Regions from separate parts of the Brevibacterium sp. BRM-1 genome, predicted to be linked through region 1. Evidence: predicted binding sites of a transcription regulator. Region 1 holds the regulator's gene; the other holds the start of a gene.

Evidence for each region. The regulator HspR, encoded in region 1, represses chaperone genes until heat shock. The targets are predictions, from matches to a motif close to AAGTTGAGTCNNNNNGACTCAACTT.
Region 2: BRM1_RS02495 (Hsp20/alpha crystallin family protein) is a predicted target of HspR. The motif match lies at 2,738-2,762, and genes of this name have one in related genera.

What each region holds. Positions count from the first base shown of each region.
Region 1 is NZ_CP113788.1:1,899,135-1,903,507, forward strand. It holds gene BRM1_RS08260 (N-acetylmuramoyl-L-alanine amidase) at 1-237, opposite strand, end outside; gene BRM1_RS08265 (hypothetical protein) at 547-1,125, shown strand; gene BRM1_RS08270 (hypothetical protein) at 1,159-1,323, shown strand; gene BRM1_RS08275 (heat shock protein transcriptional repressor HspR) at 1,545-1,991, opposite strand; gene BRM1_RS08280 (DnaJ C-terminal domain-containing protein) at 1,997-3,073, opposite strand; gene BRM1_RS08285 (nucleotide exchange factor GrpE) at 3,262-3,945, opposite strand; gene dnaK (molecular chaperone DnaK) at 3,945-4,373, opposite strand, start outside.
Region 2 is NZ_CP113788.1:571,483-575,855, forward strand. It holds gene BRM1_RS02480 (aminotransferase class I/II-fold pyridoxal phosphate-dependent enzyme) at 1-98, opposite strand, end outside; gene BRM1_RS02485 (endonuclease/exonuclease/phosphatase family protein) at 171-1,193, shown strand; gene BRM1_RS02490 (class I SAM-dependent methyltransferase) at 1,206-1,940, shown strand; gene BRM1_RS02495 (Hsp20/alpha crystallin family protein) at 2,235-2,708, opposite strand; gene BRM1_RS02500 (Zn-dependent hydrolase) at 3,066-4,349, shown strand; gene BRM1_RS02505 (pyridoxal-phosphate dependent enzyme) at 4,346-4,373, shown strand, end outside.

The sequences.
Region 1 (4,373 bases):
GCCCATGACCGTGAGGTCGTTGGCCTTGACGGTGACGGTCTTCTTGGGAGTGGTGTGAGTCGTGTGCCGCTTGACGGCGGGGGCGCGGTTCGCGCTCGCCGCAGCCGAGGCGCCGCCCAGGTCGGCGTTGACCGGGCCGGTGGTGAGCTGGGGGCCGGGTGCGGCCACGGCGGCCGGTGCCAGCAGCGCCGCGCTCGCCGTGCAGGCGACCGCGGCCAAGAGGATGGTGGATTTCATGGAGTGTGGGGTCCTTCGGTCGGCCGACCGTGCGGGCGAAGCCGAGCGGACAGCAGGGATGGGCGGGGAGCGCTCCCCCGAAGTCGACTGAGAGTCGAGTGGGAACTCTTGCAGATTATGGTGTGCAGCCCGGAGCCGACAATCCAGGGGAACGCCCCGAGATAGATCGTTGCCATTTCGTAATTTATCGCCGTGCCACCGCAACACAACCGCGGCCCCATTGCCGCTCAGCAGGTGTTACGTTCCGACCACGGATTCCGAATTCCGTACATCAACGAGTCGCCCGACTCCCTCTCCCCCAGGAGCACCATGAAGATCCCTGCGCTCTTCGCAGCCGCAGCACTCGCCGCGACCGCCCTCATCGCCTCGACGCCGGCGTCTGCCACTACCCACGCAACACCATCGAAGATGGACTCGAAAACACACAGCCCGCACGCATTAGCAGGCAAGAAGAAAAAACCTGCTTTAAAGCAGCTCACCAAGGGTCCGCTTTACTCTTCTAATGCGAGAAAAGGGGTGCGCTTTGAAGCGAGCAATCTCAAACCGAAGGCCAGAGTGCGACTCTGCACGGTGATTGTAACTAATGACGTCAGCTCATACTGCACTAAACCGGTTCGAGTAAGCGCCTCTGGTAAAGCTATGTACAAAATTAGCCTTTCCACGCCCGGTCCGCACGAGATGCATATTGAGATCATGGGGTTTGACGAACTCGGTTACGAAGAAACAATAGATTCATTCTATTTTGCACGTAGCGTGCCGATACTAGACGATTTTAAGGGTGCAAAACTCACAGTTTCGCCAAAAGCGCTTCGCGCAAAGAGCCTTCGTGGCGCAAGGCACAAGCCAATCGCCAGGTTAAACAAGTCGAACTACGATGCAGGTGACTAGCGCTTCACGATTCGCAAAAGCGGCAGCAAGAAGGTGATCGCGAAGCGCACGATCCGAAACGACGGTTTCCTTAAGCCCGCCTATCGTATTACCAAGCGCGTCGCGCGACTGATGTCGAAGAAACCCGGCAAGTACATCATCACGCTCACCCCTGATTACGCGCGTCAGACCAAAACGACATTCACTGTCAAACGCTGAGGGAGAACACCGCGTGCTGACAGGAGTCGTGCGGGGCGGCCCCGGGTAACACAACGGCCGGGCAACCATGAGAATGGTTGCCCGGCCGTAGTCACTGTCCGTGGTCGAGTCAGCGGTCGCGCTCACCGCAGCGAGCCCTCCCGAGAGTCTGGTGCGGGCGCCGCCGCTGGCGTTGCTGCACGCTTGGCATTCAGCAGGACCAGCCTCGCAATGTACCGCCCCTACTGCCCGGCCGCCTCCCGCAGCGTCCCGGCCGGCATGAGCGCCCCGGCAAACCCGGTGCGCCGGCGCTGGCGACCGTGGACGATCGAGACGACGTCCCCGGAGGTGCCGGCCGCGAACACGCGATCGGCACCCGAAGGGCGCTCGCGCATCCCGCGCAGCTGAGCGCTGAGCGCACTGGCTCTGCGCTGGGCGCGGCGCACCTCCTCGCTGAGCTCGAGGATCCGGCGGATGCCCGCCAGGTTGATCCCCTCCTCCTGGGAGAGCTGCTGGATGAGGCGCAAACGGCGGACGTCCTCGGCGGAATAGCGCCGTCCGCGGCCCGCCGCGCGCTTGGGCGTCACGAGGCCCATCCGGTCGTACTGCCGCAGCGTCTGCGGGTGCATGCCCGCAAGCTCCGCGGCCACGGAGATCACGTAGAGGGCGGCATTCTCGTCGATCTGCATCGCACTCAGCTCGCCTTCGCCTTGCTGTAGAGGTCCTTCCTGGGATCCTCGCCCTCGGTCGCCTTCGCAAACGCCTCGACGGCCTCCTTGGCCGCGTCGTCGAGCTTCTTCGGCACGACCACCTCGACGGTGACGAGCAGGTCGCCGCGGCGGGCCTTGCCCTCGATGCCCTTGCCGCGCACGCGCAGGACGCGGCCGGACGGGGTGCCCGCCGGGATCTTCATCTTCACGGTGGGCCCGTCCAGGGTAGGCACCTCGACGGTGGCCCCCAGCGCGGCCTCCGGGAAGGTCACCGGCAGCTCGAGGCGCAGGTTGTCCCCGTCGCGGGTGAAGACCGGGTGCTTCTCCACGTGGACGGTGAGGATGACGTCGCCGCTCTCCCCGCCGTTGGGGCTGGCCTTGCCCTTGCCCTTGAGCTTGATCTTCTGGCCGTCCTTGACGCCCACGGGCGTGCGCACGGTCAGCGTCTTGCCGCTGGGCATCTTCAGGCGCACGCTCGCGCCCTTGGCCGCCTCGGTGAAGTTCAGCGTGGTGGTCGAGCGGATGTCCCCGCCCTTCGTGGGGCCGGTCGAGTACCCGCCGCCGAATCCACCGCCGGAGCCGCCGAAGCCGCCGAGCAGGTCATCGAGGTCGAACGGCACCTCGCCGCCGCCGTAGCCCTGCTGGCCGCCGCCGAAGCCACCTCCGAAGCCGCCGCCCGAGGTGCCCGGGTAGCCACCGCCGCGTGTCGTGTAGCGCGTGCGGCCGCCCCCGCCACCGCCGAACAGGTCGGAGAAGACGTCTTCGAACCCGCCGCCGCCGGCGCTGCCACCGGAGCCGGCGCTGAAGCGCGCCCCGGAGCCCATGGCGCGGACCTGGTCGTACTGCTTGCGGGTCTCCGGATCGGCCAGGACCTGATTGGCCTGGCTGATCTCCTTGAACTTCTCCTCCGCGGCCTTGTCGCCGGGATTCGTATCCGGGTGGTATTTCCGGGCGAGCTTCCGGTAGGCCTTCTTGATCTCCTGTTCGGAGGCGTCCTTGGAGACTCCGAGGGTCTTGTAGAAGTCCTTCTCGAACCAGTCGTTCTGAGGTCCGGCTGTCACCTGGCACCCCCTTCCTCAGGCATAGCGCCCAATCAGTGCTGAAAAATCTGCTGTCTGCTGCTCACGCCGTTCGGTGTGCCCCACGCGTGTGCGGCTGCTGCGCTCACGGTTCCGGGAGGCGCCCCCGCTGGGGCGCTGCCCGGAACCGAGACCGCGTCCGGGACGGCCGAACCGCCCCGGACGACCGCTCATTCTGCGGGCTGGGAGACTCCCACGCGCGCCGCGCGCAGGACCCGGTCGCCCAACCGGTAGCCCGGCTGCATGACGGCGAACACGGTGGGCTCGCCGACTTCGTCGCTGGGCTGCTGCATGAGGGCCTCATGGATGTTCGGGTCGAACTCCTCGCCGACCTCGCCGTACTGCACGAAGCCCGCCTTCTCCAGGGCCGCGCGCAGCTTGGCCACGTGCGACTCGAAGGGGCCCGTGACGTCGCCGTTGTCGGCGGCCAGCTTGACCTCGTCGAGCACCGGGATGATCGCCTCGGCGAACGAGGCGGCACCGGCGGCGCGCGCCTTGTCCTGCTCCCGCGCCGAGCGGCGGCGGTAGGCCGCGTACTCGGCGTTGAGCCGCTGGAGGTCGTCGAGGTACTTGGCGGCCTCCTCGCTCTGCGGGGCGGGGGCGTTCTCCGGATCCAGCGCGGAGGCGTCATCGGGGATGTCGACGCCCAGGTCCGCAGCGTCTGCGGCCCCCTCCGCGGCCGAGGCGCCGGCCGGGCCAGCGCCCGCCCCCGCCTCGGCCTCGTGCGGCTCGCGGACCGCGCCGGAGTCCGGGTCGACCCGGCGCTTGTCGCTGAACGAGAAGCCCTGCGCGGCCTGGTCCTCCTGGTTGCCCTGGTCTGACTGGGGGCCGTTCTCGGGATTCTCGGCGGTCATTACTTCTTCCCCTCGTCCTCATCGTCGACGACCTCGGCATCGACGACGTCGTCGTCGGAACCGGAATCGGCATCGGAGGCTCCGGCGCCGCCCTGGGCGCCGTCGGCCTGGCCCTCCTGCGCGGACTGGGCCGCGTAGAGCGCCTCGCCGATCTTCGACTGGCTCTCAGTGAGCTTGTCCGCCGCGGCCTTGACCGCGTCGTCGTCATCGCCCTTGAGCGCTTCCTTCAGCGCCTCCACATCGGCCGTGACCTGGGACTTGACGTCCTCGGGCAGCTTGTCGCCGTTGTCGGTAACGAGCTTCTCCGTGGAGTACGCCAGGTTCTCCGCCATGTTGCGCTGATCGGCGGCCTCGCGCTTGGCCTTGTCCTCGGAGGCGTGCTCCTCGGCCTCGCGAACCATGCGGTCGATGTCCTCCTGCGGGATCGC
Region 2 (4,373 bases), 1.3 Mb from region 1:
CCGCGGGTGATGTCGAGGTCGAGTCCGCGCTGGGCGAATTCCTCGTAGGCGTCGTGGGCGGCCCGGAGGGCGGCCTGCGGATCCTGCGCTGCGGTCATAGTCGGCTCCATCGTGACTCGGCGGGGCCTGGCCGGCCCCGGTCCTGGTGCGCACGCTCTATCCTATGCACCATGCCATCCCCCCGCCGAGGCGCCCCGCGGCCCCGCCGCCTCTCGCGCCTCGGGGTCCGCGCCGGGCTGGTCGCGGCGCTCATCGCAGCGGCGCTGCTCTTCGTTCCGAACCTCCTGGGCCTGGGCACGGTGACGGGCTTCGCGCAGCTCGCGGCGCTGCGCGCGGCCACCGTGCTGGCCGCGCTGCTCGCGGCCGCGGGCGCCACCGCGCTGGGCGCGGCGCTGCTGCGCCGGCGCCGCCAGCTGCGGTGGGCCTCGGCGCTCCTGGCGGGCGGTGTGGGCCTTGCCGTCTTCGCCGCGGCGGTGGGCGCCGCGGTGGCCGCCCGGGGGATGGGCCGCACGGGTGCCACCGGCGCTGTGGCCCGCGAGCGCCTCGTCGTCGTCGATGCCAATGTGCTGCTGAGCAACCGCAGCTACGGCTCCGTCATCGCCGCCGCCCGCCGGGCGGGCGCGGACGCGATCGCCCTGCAGGAGGCACACCGCGGGCAGCTCGAGCGCGAGCTCGCGGCGGTGGGGCTCGGCGCCGAGTTCGCGCTCTCCGCCCCGACCGGGCAGGACCCGGACGCCCCGGACACGATCCTCGCGGTGCGCCGCGGCCTGCACCCGCGCGCCGTCGAGGGGCCCCTGCCCACGGCCGCCGCGGGATTCGCCACGGACGCGGGCACGCTGTTCTCCATCCACACCGCCGCACCGGTGGAGCGGGCGCCCGTCCAACGGGCGTGGGCGCGCACCGTCCGCGCGGCCGTCGGGCTCTGCGCGGCCGGCACGATCGTGGCGGGGGACTTCAACGCCTCGGTGGACAGCGCGGTGCTGCGCGAGCGCAACGGCTGCGCCGACGCGGGCACCCGGCTGCGGATGGGTGGCCTGGGCTCGTGGCCGGCCGATCTGCCGGCGGCCCTGGGCGCGCGCATCGACCACCAGCTCTACGACGGGCGCGCCTTCGCGGCTGTCTCCGGCGAGCTGTTCGACATCGCGGGCAGCGATCACCGGGGGCTCGCGATCGTCTACGACCGGCGCGGCTGATTGAATGGGGGAGTGGACCACCCCCGACTCTCGCCCCAGGCCAAGCGTGCCTACGGCCGCGGCTTCGGTGCGGACGCCGCCGCCTACGATGCCGTGCGCCCGGGCTATCCCGCCGAGGTGCTCACGCGGTTGGAGGGACTGGCCGCGGGCCGTCCGGTGCTCGACGTGGGCGCCGGCACGGGCAAGCTCAGCGCGGGCCTGGCCGCGCGGGGCTGCGAGGTCACGGCCGTGGATCCCGACCGGGCGGCCCTCACCCGCAATCCTGTGCCGGGGCTGCTCGGCACCGCGGAGGCCCTGCCCGTGGCCTCGGGCGCGTTCGGGCTGGCGACGGTGGCCCAGGCCTGGCACTGGTTCGACGCGCCGCGTGCGGCGGCCGAGCTGCGGCGCGTGCTGGCGCCCGGGGGAGCGGCGGCGATCGTCGTCAACCAGCTCGACGTGCGCCTCGACTGGGTGCTGCGCCTGAGCCGCATCATGCACGCGGGCGACGTCTACCGCCCCTCCTGGCGCCCGGAGCTGCCCGGGTTCGGGCCCAGCTCCGTCGCGGTGGTGGAGTTCCGCCAGGAGATGTCGGTGGAGCGCGCCGTGGAGCTGGCCGCGACGCGCTCGTACTGGCTGCGCTCCGACGAGGCCACCCGGGCGCGGGTGGCGGGCAACATCCGCGACTTCCTGGGCCGGGAGCATCCCATGCCCGAGCCCTTCGGGCTGCCGTATCTGTGCCTGCTCGCCGTGGCGCGGGCCCGAAGCTAGCCGACTGCGGCGCCTCGGGGAGGAATCGCCACCGGGCTTCGGGTCGAGTGAGCGGAATGGCTCGGGATGGGTCCGAGCGGCTCCCGGGTTGGGTGCCGCTCGCCGATGGGGCGGAGGGTAGTCGGTGCGGGGGAAGCAGCCGATGGGGCCGACGGTAGTCGGTCGGGGGAAAGCCGCCGGTTGCGAAGACGGGGCAGGGGGCACATCGCCGAGGCGCCCCGGTCGGCGTGGAGTGCCCCGGACGCGACGAGGCCGCAGCTCAAGCGGGCTGCGGCCTCGTTTCGCGGGTGCGGCTCAGGACTCGGTGCCTGATGCGTCCTTGTGCTGCGGTGCGGACGTGGCGGTCGAGCTCACGGAGTTCTCCGTGCGGCCGGCCTGGTGCTGCACGGCGATCTTGCGCGGCTTGGCCTCCTCGGACACCGGGATGGTGAGCGTGAGGACGCCGTCGCTGAAGTCCGCGGAGATCTTGTCGAGCGCGACGCGGCTGCCGAGCGTCAGCTGGCGGGCGAACGTCCCCGTGGGGCGCTCGCGGGTGAGCCACTGGACGCCCTCGGCGCTGACGGGCTGGCGCTCGCTGCGCACCGTGAGGGTGCGGTCCTCGACGTCGACGTCGATGCTCGAGGGATCGACGCCGGGCATGTCGATGCGGGCGATGAACACCTCGCCGTCGCGGTAGAGGTCCATCGGCAGCGCCGCGGACTGCGAGCTGCGGGCCACCTCGGTGATGAAGCGGTCGATGTCGCGCAGGGGCTCGAACTTCGGGGCCATGATGTGTCCTTTCGTCGGAACAGGTCGTTACATTGAGTCCAACACACTCAACTTGGCGATCATTCCCGTTCAGCTGGAAAACGGATGAGACGATGCTGGCAGAAAGTTGAGAGCCAGGACGGGGACAGACCAGGGGAGGAGTGGTCTTCCTCCGCGACGGGGGCGCGGACTCGCGCTGGCCCCTGGGGGCCCTGCACGTCCGCTGGCGCGGGCGGTCGGCGCAGCGCACAGACTGTGTAGTAACGGTGAATGGTTATCGTGAGAAACATTCGCTCGACTTACCGGTCGCGGCCTTCGTAATGTGGGTCCCACGACGCTCGGGCACTCGCCCGGCCCGCCTCCCGGAAAGGCCCTCGCATGGACAGCGCCCTCGAACCACCCGTTCTCCGCATCGACGGCGATCGCCTGTGGTCCGACCTCATGGAGCTCGCGCGGATCGGCGCGTATGAGGACGAGCCCACCGGGCTGTGGGGAGTCAACCGGCAGTCGCTGACCGACGAGGACGCGGCCGGCCGCCGCCTCGTAGTCGGGTGGATGGAAGCGGCGGGCCTCGAGGTGTCGATCGACCCCATGGGCTCGATCTTCGGCCGGCGCCCTGGGCGCCGCGACGATCTCGCTCCGGTCATGGCGGGTTCGCACATCGACTCTGTCGGAACCGCCGGCGCGTTCGACGGCTGCCTGGGGGTCCTGTCGGGCATCGAAGCGGTCCGCACCCTCAACGACAGCGGCATCGTCACCGAGCGGCCCATCGTCATCGCCGCCTTCACCGAAGAGGAGGGCGTGCGGTTCGGCACCGACATGCTCGGCTCCGCGGTGGCGGCGGGGCGCATCGAGCTGGCGACCGCGCATGGCCTCACAGACGCGGAGGGGCGCGCGTTCGGCGACGAGCTGCGCCGGATCGGCTTTGCGGGGAAGGGGCCGGCACTCCTTGACCCGCCGCACGCCTACGTCGAGTGCCACATCGAACAGGGCCCCGTCCTCCAGCACAGCGGCGCTGCGCTGGGGGTCGTCACCGGAGTCCAGGCGATTTCGTGGCAGCGGGTGACGATCCACGGGCGCGCGGCCCACGCGGGCACGACACCCACGCAGCTGCGCGCCGACGCAGGGCTCGCCGCCGCCCAGATCGTCGTCAAGGTCCGCGAGATGGTCGATTCCGGCCGGTTCGGCCGCCTGCGGGGCACGGTGGGATGTCTGAGCGTTCACCCCGGGCTGCCGAGCGTCGTCCCCGACCGTGCGGAGCTCACCGTCGACTTGCGCAACCCCGACGATCAGGACGTGGAGGCGGCCGAACGCGAGCTCGCGGGGTTCCTCGACTCCCTGCCGTCTTCACAGCCGGGGCTGGGCGTCGAGACCGCTCGGATGGCCCGGACCTCCCCGGTTCCGTTCTCCGCAGACATTCAGGACACCATCGAGAAGGCCGCCGCCGATCTGGGCCATGCCGCCCCGCGGCTCATGTCCGGCGCGGGCCACGACGCCCAGGAGATCGCTGCACTGGCCCCCACCGCCATGGTCTTCGTACGCGGCCAATACGACGGAATCAGCCACAATCCGCGCGAGTACTCCACCCCGGAGGACTGCGCGGCCGGGGCCTCCACGCTGCTCAACACGATTGCCCGCCTTGCACAGGAGGGTACGCGATGAGCGCGCAGGACCATCCGCTGCCGG